Regions from separate parts of the Macrococcus sp. CoH-51_TC_04 genome, predicted to be linked through region 2. Evidence: predicted binding sites of a transcription regulator. Region 2 holds the regulator's gene; each other region holds the start of a gene.
What was found. Region 2 encodes Rex, which represses fermentation and respiration genes when NADH is low (regulators of the CRP and FNR family bind a similar motif). Its sites were predicted from a motif close to TTGTGAAATATTTCACAA; they were not measured.

Region 1: ACZ2V4_RS07685 (DUF3147 family protein) is a predicted target of Rex. The motif match lies at 3,040-3,057, and genes of this name have one in related genera.
Region 3: ACZ2V4_RS06365 (formate/nitrite transporter family protein) is a predicted target of Rex. The motif match lies at 2,168-2,185, and genes of this name have one in related genera.
Region 4: ACZ2V4_RS09430 (cytochrome ubiquinol oxidase subunit I) is a predicted target of Rex. The motif match lies at 2,360-2,377, and genes of this name have one in related genera.

Annotation. Positions count from the first base shown of each region.
Region 1 is NZ_JBVGOY010000007.1:28,157-33,423, reverse strand. It holds gene ACZ2V4_RS07710 (nuclease-related domain-containing protein) at 1-705, opposite strand, end outside; gene ACZ2V4_RS07705 (TipAS antibiotic-recognition domain-containing protein) at 774-1,025, opposite strand; gene ACZ2V4_RS07700 (Type 1 glutamine amidotransferase-like domain-containing protein) at 1,119-1,772, shown strand; gene ACZ2V4_RS07695 (hypothetical protein) at 1,836-2,042, shown strand; gene ACZ2V4_RS07690 (DUF3147 family protein) at 2,245-2,637, opposite strand; gene ACZ2V4_RS07685 (DUF3147 family protein) at 2,658-3,017, opposite strand; gene ACZ2V4_RS07680 (YbaN family protein) at 3,198-3,566, shown strand; gene ACZ2V4_RS07675 (LacI family DNA-binding transcriptional regulator) at 3,577-4,599, opposite strand; partial or broken gene ACZ2V4_RS07670 (PTS transporter subunit IIBC) at 4,765-5,267, shown strand, end outside.
Region 2 is NZ_JBVGOY010000003.1:144,101-149,367, reverse strand. It holds gene ACZ2V4_RS04775 (ABC-F family ATP-binding cassette domain-containing protein) at 1-975, opposite strand, end outside; gene ACZ2V4_RS04770 (redox-sensing transcriptional repressor Rex) at 1,127-1,759, shown strand; gene ACZ2V4_RS04765 (twin-arginine translocase TatA/TatE family subunit) at 1,772-1,960, shown strand; gene tatC (twin-arginine translocase subunit TatC) at 2,021-2,776, shown strand; gene ACZ2V4_RS04755 (GH32 C-terminal domain-containing protein) at 2,845-3,546, shown strand; gene ACZ2V4_RS04750 (MurR/RpiR family transcriptional regulator) at 3,682-4,539, shown strand; gene ACZ2V4_RS04745 (VOC family protein) at 4,694-5,267, opposite strand, start outside.
Region 3 is NZ_JBVGOY010000005.1:59,792-65,058, reverse strand. It holds gene ahpF (alkyl hydroperoxide reductase subunit F) at 1-1,182, opposite strand, end outside; gene ahpC (alkyl hydroperoxide reductase subunit C) at 1,289-1,858, opposite strand; gene ACZ2V4_RS06365 (formate/nitrite transporter family protein) at 2,203-3,027, shown strand; gene ACZ2V4_RS06360 (metal-dependent transcriptional regulator) at 3,062-3,700, opposite strand; gene ACZ2V4_RS06355 (metal ABC transporter ATP-binding protein) at 3,829-4,530, shown strand; gene ACZ2V4_RS06350 (metal ABC transporter permease) at 4,531-5,267, shown strand, end outside.
Region 4 is NZ_JBVGOY010000010.1:37,889-43,155, reverse strand. It holds gene ptsP (phosphoenolpyruvate--protein phosphotransferase) at 1-1,121, shown strand, start outside; gene ACZ2V4_RS09440 (metallophosphoesterase) at 1,210-2,037, opposite strand; gene ACZ2V4_RS09435 (glutaredoxin family protein) at 2,030-2,254, opposite strand; gene ACZ2V4_RS09430 (cytochrome ubiquinol oxidase subunit I) at 2,394-3,746, shown strand; gene ACZ2V4_RS09425 (cytochrome d ubiquinol oxidase subunit II) at 3,746-4,765, shown strand; gene ACZ2V4_RS09420 (potassium channel family protein) at 4,781-5,267, shown strand, end outside.

The DNA of each region.
Region 1 (5,267 bases), on a different contig from region 2:
ACGTCTGCCACATTCACAAATAATACGTCGTTCTTTATTTTGAAACGATCTTAAAAAATTTTTACAAGAAGGACACTTTATTCCTTTCTTCATATCCTGGAAAGGATAGTAGTATATTCTTTCATGTTTGCTGTCTTTTTTATGGAATTTAGAAAGCGTCGTCAAAGCACTAATATCAACATCATTTGGTGGTTTAATGAGCGCATTTACAATACGGTCGATATCCTTATGAAAAATAATATGTGAATGACCATTAAATCCTGTAACAATAAAGTCCGGATTAATAAACACGGCATAGCTTAATATTTTATAGTCCAGATTATGTTTCATGCAAAACTGCTTCAATTTAATATGCGCTCCCTTAAATTGTGATATAGGATCCTTAATAACATAGTTCTGTTCACTGATAAAGTTGTTATCAATAAATGAATAATGCCCAGAAAAATTTTTAATATCAAAATGAAATAGATAACCATCATGAATCACAAGAAAATCATATTGAACTTCACCGTGATAATCTAACCTCAGATCCCATAACTTTGTACCACCGCAATTTTTAATACGTTCGTAAAACTGCTTTTCTCCTATATAGCCAGAATATAAACGTTTATATTGTGCTTCATCGAAATCGTCTAAGGTTATTCGACCTTGCACTTCAAATAAATATTTGACATAAGAGCTTGGCTCATAAGTTTTTACAAACATTTCGTCACCTCTACTTTAATATATACCGATAAAACAAGGGTGACAAATTACAATTTTGAAAATATTATTTATTTTGTGTAATGCAAAATCGTTTCGCTTAAACGTTCGCAACTTCCTTCAACACGGTCGTTATAGTACTGTGCAAATCGCTCATCCTGCACATAAAGTGATGCCATATTTCTATGATATTCAGTGCTATACATCCCGCTCATTATTTCAAGCCACGACTTATGATATTCAAAAATCTCTTGTCCGTACAGTACTTCATTCTCTTTCAGTTTTTCTTCTTTAAATGCTTCAAGCTTCTGTTGTTCCGTCATTTGAATCTCTCCTTTAATTAAATTACACCTTTACGCAACGTTAAGGTCAACAGTTGTGGTAAAATTAATAAAAATTTACACGAGGTGGCATCTATGACAAACATACTCATGAGCACATTCCAGGCCAAATCAGGCTGGAATAATATATTACAGAAGTACTTAGAAAATAAAAAAGTGCTCGTCATTCCTTTCGCATTTGGTGATATCGTCAAAAATGAACGAGATTGGCTGAAAATATATGGACTCCGCAGCAAATATTATTTACAAATGGTGAATCCGCTCGTGAGTTTTGGAGTGAATAAAAAAGATATTTCCTGGGCAAAGTATTATTCTGATACATCTCGGACTTTAAAAGAGAAGATTAATAAAGCGGATGTACTGTTCTTCTCGGGAGGATACCCAGATTTAATGATGAAGCGTCTGAAGGATATGGATGTAATAAAATCGATTCAGAAGTTTAAAGGAACAGTTATTGGTTTCAGCGCAGGTGCGATGGTTCAGATTGAAAACTTCCACATTACGCCTGACAAGGATTATAATCACTTCTCCTATCATTATAGTTTAGAATTGTTACATGGATTTGATGTTGAAGTTCATTATGAGAAGTCCGACGACCATGATGCATATATTGATAAAGTAATCATGGAAAGAAATATTCCGGTATATGCAATAGGAGATAACGGTATCGTTATTGTTGAAGACAACCAATTTAAAAGCTATGGAGATGTGACGTTTTATCATGTATAATACGTCCCACTAGATAATTCTTTAAGTTTTATTTATGATAACTATATTGAAAGGAATGATTTTATGCCGATGATGAATGTTTATGTAACGCTTGAAGAGAAGAAGATGATTCAGGCAGTTGCTGAAGCTTTGGATATGAAAGTGTCAGATGTTTTTAAAACATATTCAATGAAAGAAATAGAAAGTAAAGCACGTGATCTTGATATTGATCAAGTGTCAGTAAAGCAGGATAAACAGCATAAAGCGATGATGCGTGAGCTTGGGTTATAGTGTTTACAACTCATTTTATGCGCTTTATAATATTTCTAAAGGTGGCTTTGTGCCGGTTTTCATTTATATGATGATTACAGCGCCTTCCGATATGGAAGGCGCTTTTTATTTTGGAGGTTATAATGAAGGTTAATTTGTTTTTACTTGCGATGATGGCATTTTTAGCAGGGTTAAATGAGCTTGTGCTAGCAGGTATTCTACCTTATTTTGCGTGTGTAGAGGAATGTTTAAGGGATTTATGTGCTACAGCATGATGAACGAGGCTGACAACTTTAGAAATTGTAAGCGCGCTCCCAAACCATGCGATAAATCCTGTAACTATACTCAGAGCATAGTTTGAAGTTGTGCTTAACATACTCCATGTAACGAGTATGCTGATCAAACCGCCAGTCATGCCGAATACAGCACCGCGACATACGTTCGTTGCAAATTTATTACCGTACTCCATACCTGCAATTACAAGGGAAAGGAGGAATACAGCGGGGAATGTTGCGAATATACCGCCAAAATCTTCCCATGGGATTACTTTTGAAATGATATAGCTGAAAGCAACAGTGCTTCCGCCGATGAGGAATTTTAATAATAGTATTTTTATTTTCATCTGAAAGACTTCCTTTAGATATTTTTGAATGCGAATAATACGCAAGAAATAACAAACCAGCAAAGCGTTGATAACACAGCGCCTTTCTTAAATCCTGTCTTAGGTACAAAGTATGATGCGAAGGTAACAGTTAAGATGCAGCTCGTAATACCGATGACGGCACCGCTGCTTAAATTCATCGAAGCATTTACTAAATCTTCGCCGTGGTGATCGACTGATAGTGCAAGTATTGCTGCTAGAAATACAGCAGGAAGTGTAGCAAAGATACCACCGATTTTACCACCTACTTTACTTGCAATGATAGATGCGCCAGCTACTGCAGCACCACCGATGATAAAGCGTAATATTAACCCGGACAATGATATTCCGAACATTCAGGTCATCTCTTTTCTTTATTCGTGATTAATTTCACAATTAAGAATAAGCGTGTTTTAATATATTGTAAAGTCATTTAAACATAATGCCACGTAATTGTCACAAGTATTACTTTACTAACTTGTTGGTAAAACATACTAAATTCCTATACTATTAAGATACGAACAAATTGTAGGAGAATGCTTGTGAAATATTTTTTGATTGCTATAGGAATCATATCGACTGTACTTGGCTTCATCGGTGCAGCATTACCACTTTTGCCGACAACGCCATTTTTACTGCTGGCAGTATTCTGTTTCGCACGCAGTTCTGATCGTTTTCATGAATGGCTCGTGCGAACAAGGCTATATAAAAGTTATGTGCAGGAGTTTTATGAACAAAAAGGATATACGATGAAGAAGAAATTTCAACTATTACTGTCAGTATATATCGTTGTTGGATTTTCAATGTATATGGTCGATCATTTATATATTAGGATTGGACTTGGAATAATGTTGTTCCTACAGACGGTGGTACTGTTTACGTTTGTGAAGACGATTAAAGAATGAAAGGCACGCATCATTTTGATGCGTGCCTTTTTGTGATTACTGTTTCTCTTTCAATCAGTTTATGTGGAATAACAAAACGCGTGCCCTCTATTCTGTCACCTTTTATTAGGCTTGCAAGTTTATGCATCGCTATTTGACCGAGTTTTTCAGTTTCTATATCCAGCGTTGTTAAATAAGGATGCGTGAGCGTTGAAAATATTGAATTGTTAAAGCTAATCACTGAAATATCATCTGGCACTCTATAACCATATAATTCAACCAGCTGAATAATACGCAAAGCAAAAATATCATCCAGCGCGATAATTGCTGTCGTATTTGTAGCCTGTATTTTATCTTCAAATTTGATGTAGTCATCTGGCGCATTTAGTGTCAGGCTTTGATGTGCATTTAACTGTGCCATCATCATCGATTTCTGATAGCCGAAGTATCGTTCATAGAAAATGTTCTCTGTTGTCGTATTTGTGATAAAGAGTATGTTTTGATGGCCATTTTTGATTAAATAATCGGTCGCTTGCTGACCGAGGAGCTGGTTATCATTATCTACATAAATTGTATTTGAAAGTGCGTCATAAGGTTGTCCGATTAATACGAAAGGAATACTATGTTTACGCAAATATTCAATGATAGGATCATCAATGACAGAGTATGTAATGATAAAGCCGCCAACTTGCTTTTCAGTATGCATCGCTTTAACATTCTCGAACAATGTATCGATGTCTTTCGCAATTGCAAGAGCTGTGGTTAAGTTATGAGTTCGTGCTTCCCCGTTTATCGCTTCAATAATTTCAAGGAAGAATGGATTAGCAAGACGCTCTTTGGAATCGAGTGGTGGCAAAATGATGCCTATAGCACTCGTCGTACGCTTCCCAAGATTTCTTGCAGAAATATTCGGAACGTAGCCGAGTTCATCCATTACTTTCTGAACTTTCTTCTTTGTCGCCTGTGAGATGCTCGGATGATCATTGATCACGCGTGACACTGTGCTTGTTGCAACACCTGCAGCGTGTGCAACGTCTTTAACGGTTATTGCCATAGTTTTCCTCCACGTTACATGATTTATCTCTATGATGGAGCAAACGATTGCATTAGTCAATACACTTATAAAAGCTTATTAAAGTTACTATTTACAAAAATAAGTTACAGTGATATATTGAATTCAACGAAACCGGTTGCATAAAAATAAAAGGAGTTGAATGTAGTGAAAAAATTATTAAGTTTTGAATTCTGGCAAAAGTTCGGAAAAGCATTGATGGTCGTTGTTGCAGTAATGCCAGCTGCTGGGTTGATGATCAGTATCGGGAAATCGATTCCATTAATCAGTCCGGATATGCAGATGTTGATTACAATTGGTAGTGTCATAGAGAGTATAGGTTGGGCGATTATTGGAAATCTACATCTACTCTTTGCGTTAGCAATCGGAGGAAGCTGGGCGAAAGAGCGTGCAGGTGGGGCATTTGCAGCAGGAATCGCATTTATATTAATCAACCGTATTACAGGTGCGGTCTTTGGTGTAAACAGTGCAATGTTAGCAGATGACAAAGCGTTTACACACACGTTATTCGGCACTAAGATTATGGTGAAAGGGTTCTTTACGAGTGTGTTAGAGGCACCGGCTTTAAATATGGGTGTGTTCGTAGGGATTATCGCAGGATTTGTTGGTGCCAATGCATATAACAAATATTATAACTACCGTAAGTTGCC
Region 2 (5,267 bases):
TTCTTTATCTATAGTAAAGCGCAGGTTCATTGAGTGGTCGTCTTGTTTTGGCATATCGATCTTTGTCATCTTCTCTAATACTTTGCGGCGGGACTTTGCCATGCCACTCGTCGATGCACGTGTAATATTCTTCTGTACGAATGTTTCTAGTCGTTTGATTTCAGCCTGCTGACGCTCATATTCGGCCTGCATCTTATCATAGAATTGATCACGCAGTTCAATAAATTTTGAATAGTTACCGGCATATTTCGTTACTTGTCCGAGCGCGACATCATATACTGTATTCGCAACCTTATCTAAGAAATAACGGTCATGTGAAATAATGACGATGGCACCGTTGTACGTCGTTAAGTAATTTTCCAGCCATGCAGTTGTATCCATATCAAGATGGTTCGTCGGTTCATCAAGTAATAGTAAGTCGGGATTATGAAGTAGCATCTCAGCAAGTGCGAGACGTGTCTTCTGTCCGCCAGAGAAGTTATCTATTTTCTTATGGAAGTCTTCTTCTGTGAAGCTTAATCCTGTTAAGACAGATTTGATCTTCGTTTCATATAAATAACCATCTTGTGATTCGAACTTTTGCTGCAGTCTTTCGTATTCTGCTAATTTCTCTTGATATGCATCACTCTGTGCATCTTCACTCTGTTCACTTAAGTAAGTGGCGATGCTATTTAACTCCTGCTGCATGCGCTCTAAATGTAAGAAGGGTTTCTTCATAGCCTCATAGACTGTACCTTCAGCATTTAAAGTCATCTGCTGTGTTAAGTAACCAACGTTTACATGTTTAGCAATAGACAGATGACCTGAATCGTAGTCTTCAGTTCCAGCAAGAATCTTCATTAATGTCGTCTTTCCGGCACCATTTCTGCCGACAATGGCTATACGGTCATTGGATTTAACTTCAAATTTTACATTTGAGAATATATTTTCACCTGAATAGGATTTTGTTAAATTACTAGCTTGTAATAGTATCACTTTGTTCACCTCTCTTTTATTGTACAGTAGTGTGATATCAGTGGGAATCATTTATCGTTAATTCATAATTTCACATAGTCATTTATTAGTATAGATGTTATAATTATATCGATGTGAAAGTTATCACAAAAAATAGAAACGGGTGAATAGGATGTCGAAGGACCAAATCAAGATTCCTAAAGCCACTTTGAAACGACTTCCTTTATATTATCGTTTTGTTAATACGTTATATAATTCAAATGTTGAACGAGTGAGCAGTAAGGAATTAAGTGAAGGATTACAGATTGATTCTGCAACAATACGCAGAGATTTTTCTTATTTTGGAGAACTTGGCAAGAAAGGATACGGATATAACGTTAAATTCCTGCTAAATTTCTTTAAGACGACGTTACAGCAAGATATGATTACGAAGGTCGCGATTATCGGTGTCGGTAATTTAGGGACAGCACTAGTGAACTACAACTTCTCGATTAATGATAGAATGAAGATAACAGCAGCATTCGATGTGAATGATGAAGCGATTGGTCGTAAGATTGGCAAGATTGAAGTTCAGGATATGAAAGAGTTTGAGAAGGTTGTAGAAGCTACAGGGATTCAAGTCGTTATCTTAACGGTTCCAGGTAGTGTTGCTCAAGACGTCGCAAATAGAGTGACAAAAGCACAAATAAAAGGTATATTAAACTTTACACCAGAACGTTTAAATGTACCGAGCGGAGTACATGTACATCACATTGATCTCGGCGTAGAATTACAATCATTAATTTTCTTTATGAAAAATCATTAGGGGGATAAATATATGTTTTTAGGTTTAGCATTATCAGGACCAGTTGTTATATTTCTAGGAATTATCGCTTTAATTATCTTTGGTCCTAAGAAATTACCAGAGTTTGGTCGTGCCATGGGAACATCTCTTAAAGAATTCAAAGATGCAACAGATGGCATCATGAAGGATCACGAAGATAAAGATAACAAAGATATCAAATAAATTGAAATTTTAAAGCGGCGATGTAGTGCCGCTTTTTGTATGAGGAGGTCAATTCCTTACATGAATAAAGATGATTTAACAGTAGTTGAGCATTTAGAAGAACTGCGTAAACGAATTATGACAGTCTGTTACTTCTTAGTAGCAGGCGTTATCGTCGGATTCTACTTCGGAAAGCCGGTCACAAAGTACTTGACGAAGGATGATGTGCCAAAAGAAATTACTTTACATTACTTTAAAGTAAGTGATCCGCTGACAATTTATATTACAGTGATTATGTTAATTGCACTCATCTTAATCTCGCCTGTTATTCTGTATCAAATATGGGCGTTTATCTCACCCGGACTGCATCCCAAAGAAAGAAGCGCTACGTTAGCATATATTCCGATCAGTATTATATTATTTCTTGCTGGGCTATTGTTCAGTTATTATTTAGTATTTCCTTACCTCATCTTCTTTACGTTAGGGCTCGCAAGCGAGATTGGTGTCAACCAGATGATTGGTGTAAGAGAGTACTTTAACGAAATGCTGCGCTTTACGCTGCCTTTCGGGTTTGTCTTTCAGTTACCGATTCTTTTACTGTTCTTAACACGACTTGGTATCGTCACACCGATGTTCTTAAGTAAGAACCGTAAGTATGCTTATTTTATTTTATTTGTCTTTGCCGCATTAATTGCACCTGCTGACTTTATGACGTATTTAATGTTCGCTGTGCCGATGTTACTGCTGTATGAAGTGAGTATCCAAATAAGCAAGATCGGCTATAGACAATATTTAAAAGGTGAACAGAAACTGATTGAAGAAGAACTTGAGAAGTAGTGACAAAGCTACTTCTTTTTTTATATTTTCTGATAGAATATAAGTAATATATTTCAAGGAGAATTATGATGAAGGAATCCCAGATAGTGCCATTAACAGAGCAGGAATTAGAGGAACTTGAAGCGCAAGTCGGCAGCAAGTTAGATGTGTATCCATCACAATTGAATTATAATATTGCTGACCATGGATTCGATTATCAGCCCGTCACCTTTATGCTGGATGAACAAGACCGTTGCCTATTAATCGGCAGAATTGGTGATGTACTTGCTACACCAAGGATTGTGTCAATCGAGGATGGACAGCTAAGACAACGGCCACTACTTTCTTCTAGTAGGCAAGGCAAACTTGAAACAGCAGAAGGTTACGCCACAAGGAAGAATGTTCGCCTGCATCCTTATGAAGGCAATAATTATGAACTTGTCGCTGAGATTATAGAGAATAATGCCTTAGAATATATACTTGAATTACGTGTTTCAAGAAAAGAGCGCACGGTATTGATCTATGACACAGAGAAAAGAATATTTACTGTGGATCGTTCGGATAGTGGTTTGATTGATGAACCCTATACAAAGTTTATTACGTTGCACGAACCATTGACAAAGTTACACTGCATTGTTCATAAACAGACGATAGAGATATTTATCAATGATGGAGAAGCAGTAATGTCCACGCGTATTAATACATCAGAATCAGCAGATGGCATTAGAACATCGGCGGTTCATGGGGATGTTTATTTGAAGCTATGGAAGTATGATTTAAAGGATGCATAAAAACATCCACAAATTTTAGAAAATTTTTGTTTTAATTGTTTTCAGCAAATAGTATATTTATACTGAAGTGAAGCTAGCGAATTGAAATTAAATAGGGCATAACATTAATTGAATAAGATGTAAGGAGCTGAAATTATGTATTCAGTATTAGGTCAAATTACAAAGATGTACGATAGCTTTACACCAGTTGAAAAAAGGATTGCCGACGTTGTCATTGAGTACCCTGAAAAGGTGGTCAACTTACCAATCAAAGAAATTGCACATCTTTCAAATACAAGTGAAGCAGCCATTGTACGCTTCAGTAAGCGTCTTGGATTATCTGGGATTAAAGTGGTTAAGGTGGAGCTCGCACGTGAACTTCACACAATTGCAGATAAAAAGGTACCGACGAAGATTGAATTAACAGACGATGAAGAAGTAATGAAAGAGAAAGTCTTCAACAATACAATTCAAGCACTTTATAATACAGAGAAGGTCATTTCTGCTAAAGTAATTGATGAAGCGGCCCAGGCAATTACAAGTGCAAAACGCGTTATGATCTTTGGCGTCGGGAACTCAAGAGTTGTTGCGACAGATTTGCATGTAAAGCTGATGAATATTGATCAGTCTGCAATTCTGGCAACAGATCTTTTATCTGCGATTACATTATTAGGACACTATGAAGCAGGAGATGTATTATTCGTTACATCTGAAACAAGTAAGAATAAGGTTATTACAGATATTTGTAAATATGCAAAAGAGAAAGGGATTAAGATTATATTATTAACACAAAAGTTCTCATCTCCTGCTATTCGTATGGCGGATATTGTACTTGCGATGGCGAAAGAAGAAAATGAAATCAATTTAGGATATATGACAGTACGTACAGCACAACTTACAATTGTGGACGTACTTTATTTAAGAGTTTGTGCGTATTTAAAGGATACAGTATTATCTAATATGCAGAATTTAAATGAAACACGTAAAATTACGCACGAACAAGAGAACTTATAATATAAAAAGCTGCATGTATGTACCGAATTATCGGTGCTATACCTGCAGCTTTTTATAGATGCTTTTATTTTTTATGATGAAACGGTCCTCATTCTTCTCATAGTGCCTAAAAAGCTTGCTATATTTTTCTTAAATAATCCCATAGTTTACACTTCTAATTTTTTGTCATTATTCTAATTCCAATGCCGCTAGGGTCATATATAATATTTGAATTCTCGTCTTTTGACTGAGTTAATCCTTTTTCTGATAATGTTTCTAAAAAGTGCTGGAGGTCTTCTTCGTTCGGGATATTCAGATCAAATTTCCTTAATCCTGGATAGTCAAGACGCGCGCGCTCGGTCTGATGTTGCCATGTATTTAATCCGAGATGATGATGATACCCGGCTGTTGCTATAAATGCCGCCTGACTACCATAGCGAGTCATTACATCTAATCCAAACAATTCATTATAGAATGCAATGGACTGATTTAAATCAATGACTGATAGATGCATATGTCCGATGATTGTGTCCTTCGGCATACCATCGAATGGACGGTTATGATTCGCTTCAATAACAGCTGCATAATCCATCTCAGATGTACCCATGACGATATCACCATTTGGTTCAAACTGCCATTCATTGCTTGGCACATCTCTGTAAATCTCTATCCCATTACCTTCCGGGTCCTGCAAATAGATGGCTTCTGAAACATCATGATTGCTCGCACCTGCTAACGGATATTCAGTC
Region 3 (5,267 bases), on a different contig from region 2:
TTTTAACGAAGCAAGACGGTCCTGCAATACTTTATCAGCTCTTAGTTCTTCACCAAATTCAAGTAAAGTGACATGCTCTACAATACCAGCAAGATCAATCGCAGCCTCTACACCAGAGTTTCCGCCACCGACAACTGCAACACGTTTACCTTCAAATAAAGGACCGTCACAATGCGGGCAATAAGCTACACCTTTATTTTTATATTCAGCTTCACCTGGCACGTTCATATTACGCCATTTTGCACCTGTACTAATAATCAATGTTTTACTTGAAAGCTTTCCACCGTTCTCAAGTGTGACATAACTCATATCATCAATTTTCTCAATCGATTCTACACGCACTGCATTCATCACATCAATATCATAGCTCTTAATATGATCAACTAAGTTCTGAGCAAACTCCGGACCTGTCGTTTCTTTTACAGAAATAAAGTTTTCAATTGCAGCAGTATCATTTACTTGTCCCCCGATACGTTCTGCAACAATACCAGTTCTTAAACCTTTACGCGCAGCATAGATTGAAGCTGCTGCACTTGCAGGTCCTCCACCAATAACAAGGACATCGAAAGGCTCTCTTGCATCAAATTCTGATGCATCAGCGCCTCCACCAACTTGATTAACGATCTCTTCAACCGTCATTTTGCCGCTGCCAAACTCTTCACCATCTAAGAAAATACTAGGTACTGCCATAATATCTTTCGATTCTTCTCTGAATACTGCACCATCAATCATTGTATGCGTAATGTTTGGATTAAGCACCGACATTACGTTCAATGCTTGGACAACATCAGGACACTTTGTACAAGTTAGACTTACAAACGTTTCAAAATTTAAGGGCTGATTAATCTTTTTAATTTGATTGATTACCGCTTCATCAAGTTTTGGAGCTCTGCCGCTCACTTGCAGTAAAGCAAGCACTAACGATGTAAATTCATGACCTAACGGTACACCTGCAAAAGTAACACGTGCCTCCTCTTCAGGACGCGCAACTGTGAAGCTAGGTGTTCTCTTAAGCACTGCTTCTTTAATAGATATTTTGTCCGACATTTCACTAATTTCATTTAATAATGCCATCATATCCTGTGAAGTTTTATCTTCACCTTTACTTGCTGTTAAAATAATCTCACCTTCAAGTAACTCAAGGTATTGACTTAATTGTTGTTTTAAACTACTGTCTAACATTTACTTATGCTCCTTTTATTGTATATTTATACACCTTAAAGATAATAGAGACCACAACGCAATATATACGTTGTGGCACTATAGATATTAACGCTAAGTTAAATAATTAAATTTTACCTACCAAGTCTAAACCAGGTGTTAAAGTTTCAGATCCTTCTTTCCATTTCGCCGGACATACTTCACCATCATGTGATGCTACGTATTGAGCAGCTTTCACTTTATCAATTAACACGCTTGCTTCACGACCGATACCATCGTTGTTAATTTCCATCGTTTGAATAACGCCGTCTGGATCGATTAAGAATGTAGCACGTTGTGCAAGACCAGCTTCTTCATCTAACACATCGAAGTTACGTGCAATCACATGTGATGGGTCACCAATCATAGTGTACTGTATTTTAGAGATTGCTTCTGAGTGATCATGCCAAGCTTTGTGCGTGAAGTGTGTATCACATGATACAGAGTATACGTTCACACCTAAATCTTGTAATGTTGCATATTGATCTTGTAAATCTTCTAATTCAGTTGGACATACAAAAGTGAAGTCCGCTGGATAGAAACATACGATGCTCCAAGAACCTTTCATTGACTCATTTGATACTTCTACAAATTCATCACTTTTTGGATCATACGCTTGTGCTGTAAACGGTAAAATTTCTTTGTTGATTAATGACATAAATAAATTCCTCCTGAAATTCTAATAAAATTCTTATTTAGAATAATTCTAATTTCTACATTTCTTATTATACATGATGGGTAATACAAGTCAACTAAAGACATTTAATTTTATAATTATTTTAATTAAAGTTGTCACTAGCGTTATTGAATTGTTTTATCCTATTAAATTTTATCATTTAATTCCTATAATTCTCATTTAGAGATAGTAATAATTATCCTAATTTTTTTGTCATTATTAATCCTTAAATATATTGTATAATAATTGTATTATTACTATATATAAAATTGATTGATTGTGTTAAAATTATTGTGAAATGATGCACATACATATGGAGGGGTATTATGACACTGGAACGACCTGTAAAAACACTTGAAGATACACACGCTTCAAAACCTAATATCGAAAATATTGTTGGTCAAGTAGCTACAAAAGAAATCATGGTTGACCGTGCACCGGGCAGATACGTACTGAAGTCTGTCATGTCTGGATTTTTACTTGCAATTATGACGGTGTTAATGCTCGCAGTCAAAACACAGTTTGCAGGGGCGAATCCAGGTTTAATTAATTTACTTGGTGCAATTTCATTTAGTATCGCACTCGTTATGATTGTGCTGACAAACTCGGAACTACTAACGAGTAACTTTATGTTCATGACTGTTGGTCTTTATTATAAAGTTATTTCAATGCCTAAGGTGATGAAGATTTTTACATACTGTTTTATAGGTAACATCATTGGGGGCTTCATACTATTCGGTATGATGACAGGAACTAAAGTAATGACGCCGGAGATGGTCACTGCACTTACAAAAACCGTTAACGCAAAAACGATTGATTCTACGTGGCTTACAATTTTAATAAAAGGGATTTTCGCAAACTTCTTTATCAATATCGGAATTTATATCTCACTTCAATGCAAAGAAATGTTGGCAAAAGTATTCTTTATCGGTGTCGGTGTTGTAATATTCGTATTTATGGCATACGAACACGTTGTTTACAATGCAGGGTTGTTTGCAGGAATGATGTTCTATAACATCGATGCATTATCATGGATTGATGTTCTAAAAAATATTGTTTTCGCTTATATCGGTAACTACATCGGAGGCGGCATCTTTGTAGGACTTGTTTATGCATATTTAAACGGAAGTAGAAATGAAATAGAAGGATAATAATGAACGCCGAACTAGAGTTCGGCGTTCATTATTATTTATAGTATAGTTTTTTCGCATTTTCCATACTCAAGCTTACAAGCTGATCATTTTTATTCAAATACATAATATGATTCGCTTCGTCTATAGATTGAATTACTAATGTATCATTGATCTTTATGTCATTTTCGTATAGGTATGATAACAACCTCACTTCATCACGAACTTTTGACAGTGTGAATGAATCACCAGTATTCAGTTCTGTAATAGCATGGAGTGTCTCTTCCTGTAAACTGCCTCTTGGAATTAATGCCCCATGGGGACAATATTTAGGATAGCTTAACATTTCATCGAGACGTTCTATAAATAAGTCTGATACACGGTGTTCGAGAACTTCTGCTTCAATATGTACTTCATCCCAACGATAGCCTAATGTTTCAATCAGAAAACATTCAATTAAACGATGACGTTTTACAACTCGGGCTACTTCTTTTTCTCCAACTTCTGTCAGCATTGCACCTTTATAAGGTTTAGTAGTAATATACCCCTCTTTTTCTAATCGATTCGTCATCTCAGTTACAGACGGTGGCTTGATTCCAAGATGTGTCGCAATTTTTTTATTCGAAACATAGTCATTTAAACCATTGTTATGATAAATACACTTTAAATAATCTTCTTTTTCTTCAGTTAACATACTTCTTCCTCCAAAATTTAAATTTTATGAAAAATTTCCCATTGCTTTATTATTTTTTAAGTATTATATTAAATATAGTTTAGGTTTGCCTAAACTTATTTTTAAAATTTGTAAAAGGGATGGTCTCTATGCTTTCAATTCATAATTTAAACGTTTCTATAGATGGACGTCATATTCTTCATGACATTAATTATACACAACAATTAACAGGAAAGCTTATAGGAGTTTTAGGCCCGAATGGCGCCGGAAAATCTACATTATTTAAAGGTATGCTTGGTTTTATTCGCTCAACCGGAGCAGTAAGTCTCAATAATAAGCCATTAATTAAGCAACTCACACGTTGTGCATATATCCCTCAGAAATCATCTATTGATATCGAATTTCCTATCACTGTTATTGATACAATACATTCTGGTTTATACGCTTCATCTTTAATGAAACATCGTTCTGATAATAAAAAGGTAAATGAATTAATGACTTTGATGGAATTAAATGATATTCAGCATAAACTGATCAGCGATTTAAGTGGCGGACAATTACAACGTGTATTGATTGCACGAAGCCTTATGCAGGAGAAAGATATTTACTTTCTGGATGAGCCTTTTGTTGGTATTGATTTCAAAAGTTATGAAATCATTAAAGATTGCATATTTAAATTAAAATCAAATCATAAACTTATCTTTATCGTTCATCATGATTTAAGATCAGCTTCTGATTTGTTTGATGAATGTATTCTACTGAATAAAGGGATTATTGCTGAAGGACCCACTAAAAGCATACTTACTGAAGATAATATTAAACAAACATATTTTGTACAAGGAGGTGTTTAAATGAGTTTTATTACTGAAATCTCAAACTATCCTTTCTTATCACGTGCATTAATTACAGCAGCGATTGTCGGAATCGCAGCAGGAGTAGTCGGATGTCTCATTATATTACGTGGATTAAGTTTAATGGGTGACGCGATGAGTCACGCTGTATTGCCAGGCGTTGCTCTAAGTTTTCTATTGCATATACCAATGTTTATTGGAGCATTATTCACCGGTCTATTAACAAGTTTGTTTATCGGCGCAATAACTGACCACTCTAAAACGAAAAAAGATGCTGCTATTGGTATTGCGTTCACTCTATTCTTCTCTGTTGGTGTCGTAATGATCAGCATGATGGAGACGACGACAAATTTATATCACATATTGTTCGGAGATATACTTACGGTAACGAAAGAAGCAATGTACACAACGCTCTTTGTCAGTCTCGCTGTGCTCCTCGTTATTATTGTCTGCTATAGACAACTTAAATTAACGACGTTCGATCCAATCTTCAGCAGAATGAATGGTATTAATCCATCCTTCTGGCATTATACTGTAATGATACTGTTAGCACTTATTACAGTCGTTAGCTTACAAACAATAGGCATCATACTCGTCGTTGCAATGTTGATTACACCCGCATCAAGCGCCTATTTAATTTCTAAAAGCTTACACAAGATGATGCTTTTATCTGCTGCATTTGGATTATTCAGTGCAGTTACCGGCATTTATATCAGCTATATATTGAACGTCCCAAG
Region 4 (5,267 bases), on a different contig from region 2:
TAGAAATTCCAGCGGTTGTTGGTACTAAAAATATTACCGGTGCTGTGCAGCAAGGAGATTTTGTAATTGTTGACGGTATTTCAGGAGAAGTCATCATCAATCCAGATGAGCAGACGATTACGGGGTATAAAGCACGACAATCTGCTTTCTTGCAAGAGAAAGAAGAATTAAAGCAGCTGGTTAACGATAAGACGGTCACTAAAGAAGGTAAGCACGTAGAGCTTGCTGCGAACATCGGTACACCGAATGATCTTGAAGGCGTTAAGAATAATGGTGCAGAAGGTATCGGGCTCTATCGTACAGAGTTCCTTTATATGGGACGCGATACCATGCCTTCTGAAGACGAACAGTTTGAAGCATACAAGAAGGTGCTATCTGAGATGGACGGTAAACGTGTTGTTGTGCGTACATTAGATATCGGTGGAGATAAAGAGCTTCCGTACTTAAACTTACCGAAAGAGATGAACCCGTTCCTTGGATACCGTGCGATTCGACTTTGTCTGGATCAGCAGGATATCTTTAGAACGCAGCTTCGTGCGTTACTGCGTGCATCCATCCACGGTAAACTGAGCATCATGTTCCCGATGATTGCGACAATTAACGAATTCCGTGAGGCGAAAGCAATCTTAGAAGAAGAGAAAGCGAGTTTAACTGCAGATAAAGTTAAAGTTGCTGACGATATCGAGCTTGGAATCATGGTAGAGATTCCTTCTACAGCAGCAATGGCCGATATCTTTGCGAAAGAGGTTGACTTCTTTAGTATCGGTACGAATGATCTTATTCAATATACGATGGCAGCAGACCGTATGAGCGAACGTGTCTCTTATCTTTACCAACCTTACAATCCAGCAATCTTAAGACTGATCAAGCAAGTTATTGATGCCAGTCATAAAGAAGGTAAATGGACAGGAATGTGTGGAGAAATGGCAGGAGATACGACAGCGATTCCGTTATTGCTAGGTCTAGGTCTTGATGAGTTCAGTATGAGTGCGACAAGTATCTTAGGTGCACGTCGCCAGATTAAGAACTTAAGTCAGCCAGAGATGGCGAAAGTAGCTGAGCAGGCTTTAAACTGTGCGACACAAGAAGAAGTTGTGCAGCTCGTAGATGCATATCTATAATCTGAATTAAATTTAAGTTGAATCAATAAAACCCGAATAATAGGGGAAATGTAATTCATTTTCTCTATTATTCGGGTTATTTGTATAGTTATTTATTAATCTCGATCAGGGTGATCTCCGGTCGCACACCGATGCGTACTGGAAAATGGGTCGTTCCGAGCCCGGTTGAGGTATGTAGCTGCATCTTATGCTGCCTGTACTTTAATGTATAGAGTCCACGGTAATACTTTCTACCAAGCATCGGTCTCACTGGTGCACCGAGTATTGGCAGGGCGATCTGTCCGCCATGTGAATGTCCGGAGAGCTGCAGATCGACATCGAACCGTTTCGTGAAACGTGCAAAGTCAGGTTCGTGGATGAGTGCAATGGTATAGGCATGATGTGTCTTGTTGTAAAGCATCTGATCGATGTTACCGCCGCTATTGATGATATCGTCAGTCCCGCACATATAGATCGATTCATTATCATATGTAATATACTTTCCGTAGTTATTCAGGATCTCAATTTCTGCATGCTGCATCACGCGTTCCAGGTCATGTGTGCGATGTGCGCGCTGATCGTGATTGCCATATACGAAGAACTTGTGACGCGCCTGTATCGTCTTAAAGAGCGGTATATAGCGGTCAGAATTTTCTTTGAAACGGTCCAGATTATCAAATACATCTCCTGTGATACAGACGATATCAGGTTTCTGCTGATTCACCTGTTTGATTACATGGATAAGATCTTCATAATCAAACTGAAAACCGATATGCATATCTGAAAGATGGACAATCCGTAAGGGTCTATCATGCTTCTTATGGAGTCCTTTAAGTTTGATGTGGCTGAGCTTCAATTGATTGACGGGATTGGGCATCAAGGGAATCAGTCGTTCACCGAAATGGTCGATAAAGGCATACATCAATTGTTTAAGCATGAAGATACGCTTCAATCTTGTCGATATCCGGCTGATAGAAGAGCGCATCGTCAATCTTGATAAGCGGCGTGCTCATCGCATCGTAGTCTATCATCTCGATCTTATAGGGCATATGTGAAATATTTTTTTCGGTAAATGTATAACCTTTATTAGTGAAATATTGTTTTATAAATGTACATGGCGGACAATCGTCCTGTGTATAGATTTCAATATTCATAACAGTGCTCCTTTTTTTATAATGACATGATTATAACACAGATTTGTCATAAATAAGTGGTTCAATTACTTTAAAAAAGGAACAGAGTAATATACAATAAATGTTATGTGAGTATTATCACAAAAGGAGGATTTTATTAATGGATGGACTCGTTATGAGTAGAATTTTAACTGCGATGACTTTAGGTTTTCATATTATCTTCGCAACGATTGGCGTGGGTATGCCACTTATGATCATGATTGCTGAAGGTATCGGTATTAAGACAGGGAATATGAAATATATTGCACTTGCACGTCGTATGGCGAAAGCATTTACAATTACTGTCGCAGTGGGCGTTGTAACCGGTACAATTATCGGATTACAATTATCGTTACTTTGGCCGTCATTTATGAAGCTTGGAGGCCAGGTGATTGCATTACCATTATTTATGGAAACATTCGCGTTTTTCTTTGAAGCAATATTTTTAAGTATCTACCTTTATACGTGGGATCGTTTCAAAAATAAATGGATACACTGGATATTAAATATTCCGATCATCATCGGTTCGACATTAAGCGCATTATTTATCACAAGCGTCAACTCGTTTATGAATACACCACAAGGTTTCGATCTGAAGGACGGGGTACTGGTGAATATCGATCCGATTGCAGCGATGCTCAATCCTTCATTTTTCGTACGTGCATTCCATGTTGTAACAACAGGTGGCATGACGATTGCTTTCTGTGTGGCAAGTGTCGCGGCAGTGAAATTACTGAAGAATAAATTTGCTGAGGATAGACAATATCATAAATCAGCACTTAATATGGCGATGATTGTCGGTCTAATCTTCAGTTTATTGACCATTCTTGCAGGTGACCTTTCTGCGAAGTTCCTGCATAATGAACAGCCTGAGAAGCTTGCAGCGATGGAATGGCATTTCGAATCTGAGAAGCAAGCAGATCTTGTACTCTTCGGTGTACTAGATGAAAAGACACATGAAGTTAAAGGTGCGATCAAGATTCCTGGTGTCTTAAGTTTTCTGGCAGATAACAGCTTTAATACAGAAGTTAAAGGATTGAATGAGTTTAAAGCAGATGAACGTCCGCCATTAATTATTCATTATTTCTTTGATCTGATGGTATTTTTCGGGATGTTCTCGTTTGCTGTGAGTGTCCTTTATGTCATCTTGAAGAAAGTACGTACAAAGGTGAGTACGAGCAACTTTATGCTTTATTTAATGGCACTTACAGGTCCGTTATGTATGCTTGCGATAGAGTTCGGCTGGTTCTTAGCTGAGATGGGCAGACAGCCATGGTTACTCAGAGGATATATGAAAGTCGCTCAAGGCGTGACGCATGCAGAAGGTGTCAGCTTAGTGCTTGTAGGATTTGGGTTACTTTATCTCATAATCGGATTCAGCTGTAGTTATGTACTCATCAGAATGTTCAAGGATAAGCCTGCAGCACGAGATATTGAAACATATGAATCAACGTATAATGGGGGTAGAGTATAATGGACTATCAACATATTGGAATACTCGTACTGTGGACGTTCTTATTCGGTTATATTATTCTCGGTGCCATTGATTTTGGTGCAGGATTCTTTATACTGTATGCCAAGCTGACACATCAGGAGAACGATTTAAGAGACGTCATCAAACGTTACTTGAACCCGGTATGGGAAGTAACGAATGTCTTCTTAGTGTTCTTCTTTGTAGGAATTGTCGGATTCTTCCCGGACACTGCCTACTATTTTGGAACGACATTACTGATACCTGTAAGTATTGCACTCCTGTTGCTGACGATACGAGGTTCGTTCTATGCGTTTGAGACATACGGTAAGGACTCTAAACTTGCATGGGTTGCATTATATGGTATCAGTGGATTGCTGATTCCGGCATCATTCTCGACAGTTCTGACGATTTCTGAAGGTGGATTTATTCATGAAACCAAGAAGGGGATCGCACTCGACTGGCTTGAACTCCTGATGAGCCCATTTTCATGGAGCGTAGTGTTTCTATGCATCATTTCCGTGCTGTTTATCTCTGCAGCATTCTTGACGGTCTATGCAAAGCGTGCAAATGATATGAAGGCGTATGGAATCTTAAGAAAATGGTATTTAATATGGGCATTGCCGATGCTTGTCATCTGTCAGTTCACATTCTTAAGTTTAAGACAGCAGAACGTACTGCACTTTAACACAGCAGTAGGTGATTACTGGTGGCTCTTCGGACTCAGTATCGTATGCTTCTTAATTGCACTGGTGCTGTATTACTTAGAGAAATCACTTGATATCGCATTTATCTTTGTCGTGCTGCAGTTTGCGACAGCATTCTATGGTTACGGCATCAGTAAATTACCATATATCCTATACCCATATGTGAATATGGATAAAGCAGTCGTGAATGAGACGATGGCCTTTTATTTAGTCGTCGCATTTATTTTAGGTTTACTTTTACTGCTCCCTTCATTATATTTATTAATGAGATTGTTTATCTTTGATGCAGATTATGTCAAAGGGAAAAAGAAATAATAAGGGGTAGTCATTATGGAAAAAGAATTTGTTGTCATTGGGCTTGGCCGATTTGGTGGTAGTATCGTAAAAGAATTAAGTGCCCTTGATATGGACGTTATGGCGATTGACTCAGATGAAGCGCGTGTCAATGAGTATGCTGATATTGCGACACACGCAGTGATTGCAGATACGACGGATGAGAATGTACTGAAAAGCCTGGGTATCCGTAACTTCGATCATGTCATTGTCGCGATTGGGGATAATATACAGGCAAGCATCTTGACGACATTAATCTTAAAGGATCTTGGTGTTAAGAAGGTTACAGCGAAGGCGCAGAATGATTATCATGCGAAAGTACTGAACAAAATCGGTGCAGACACAGTGGTACATCCTGAACGAGATATGGGCCGACGCATTGCGCACAATGTTGCGAGCTCCTCTGTACTGGATTATCTTGAACTTTCTGATCAGCACTCGATTGTTGAGATCCGTGCAGGTGAAACATTGCAGGGACATACTA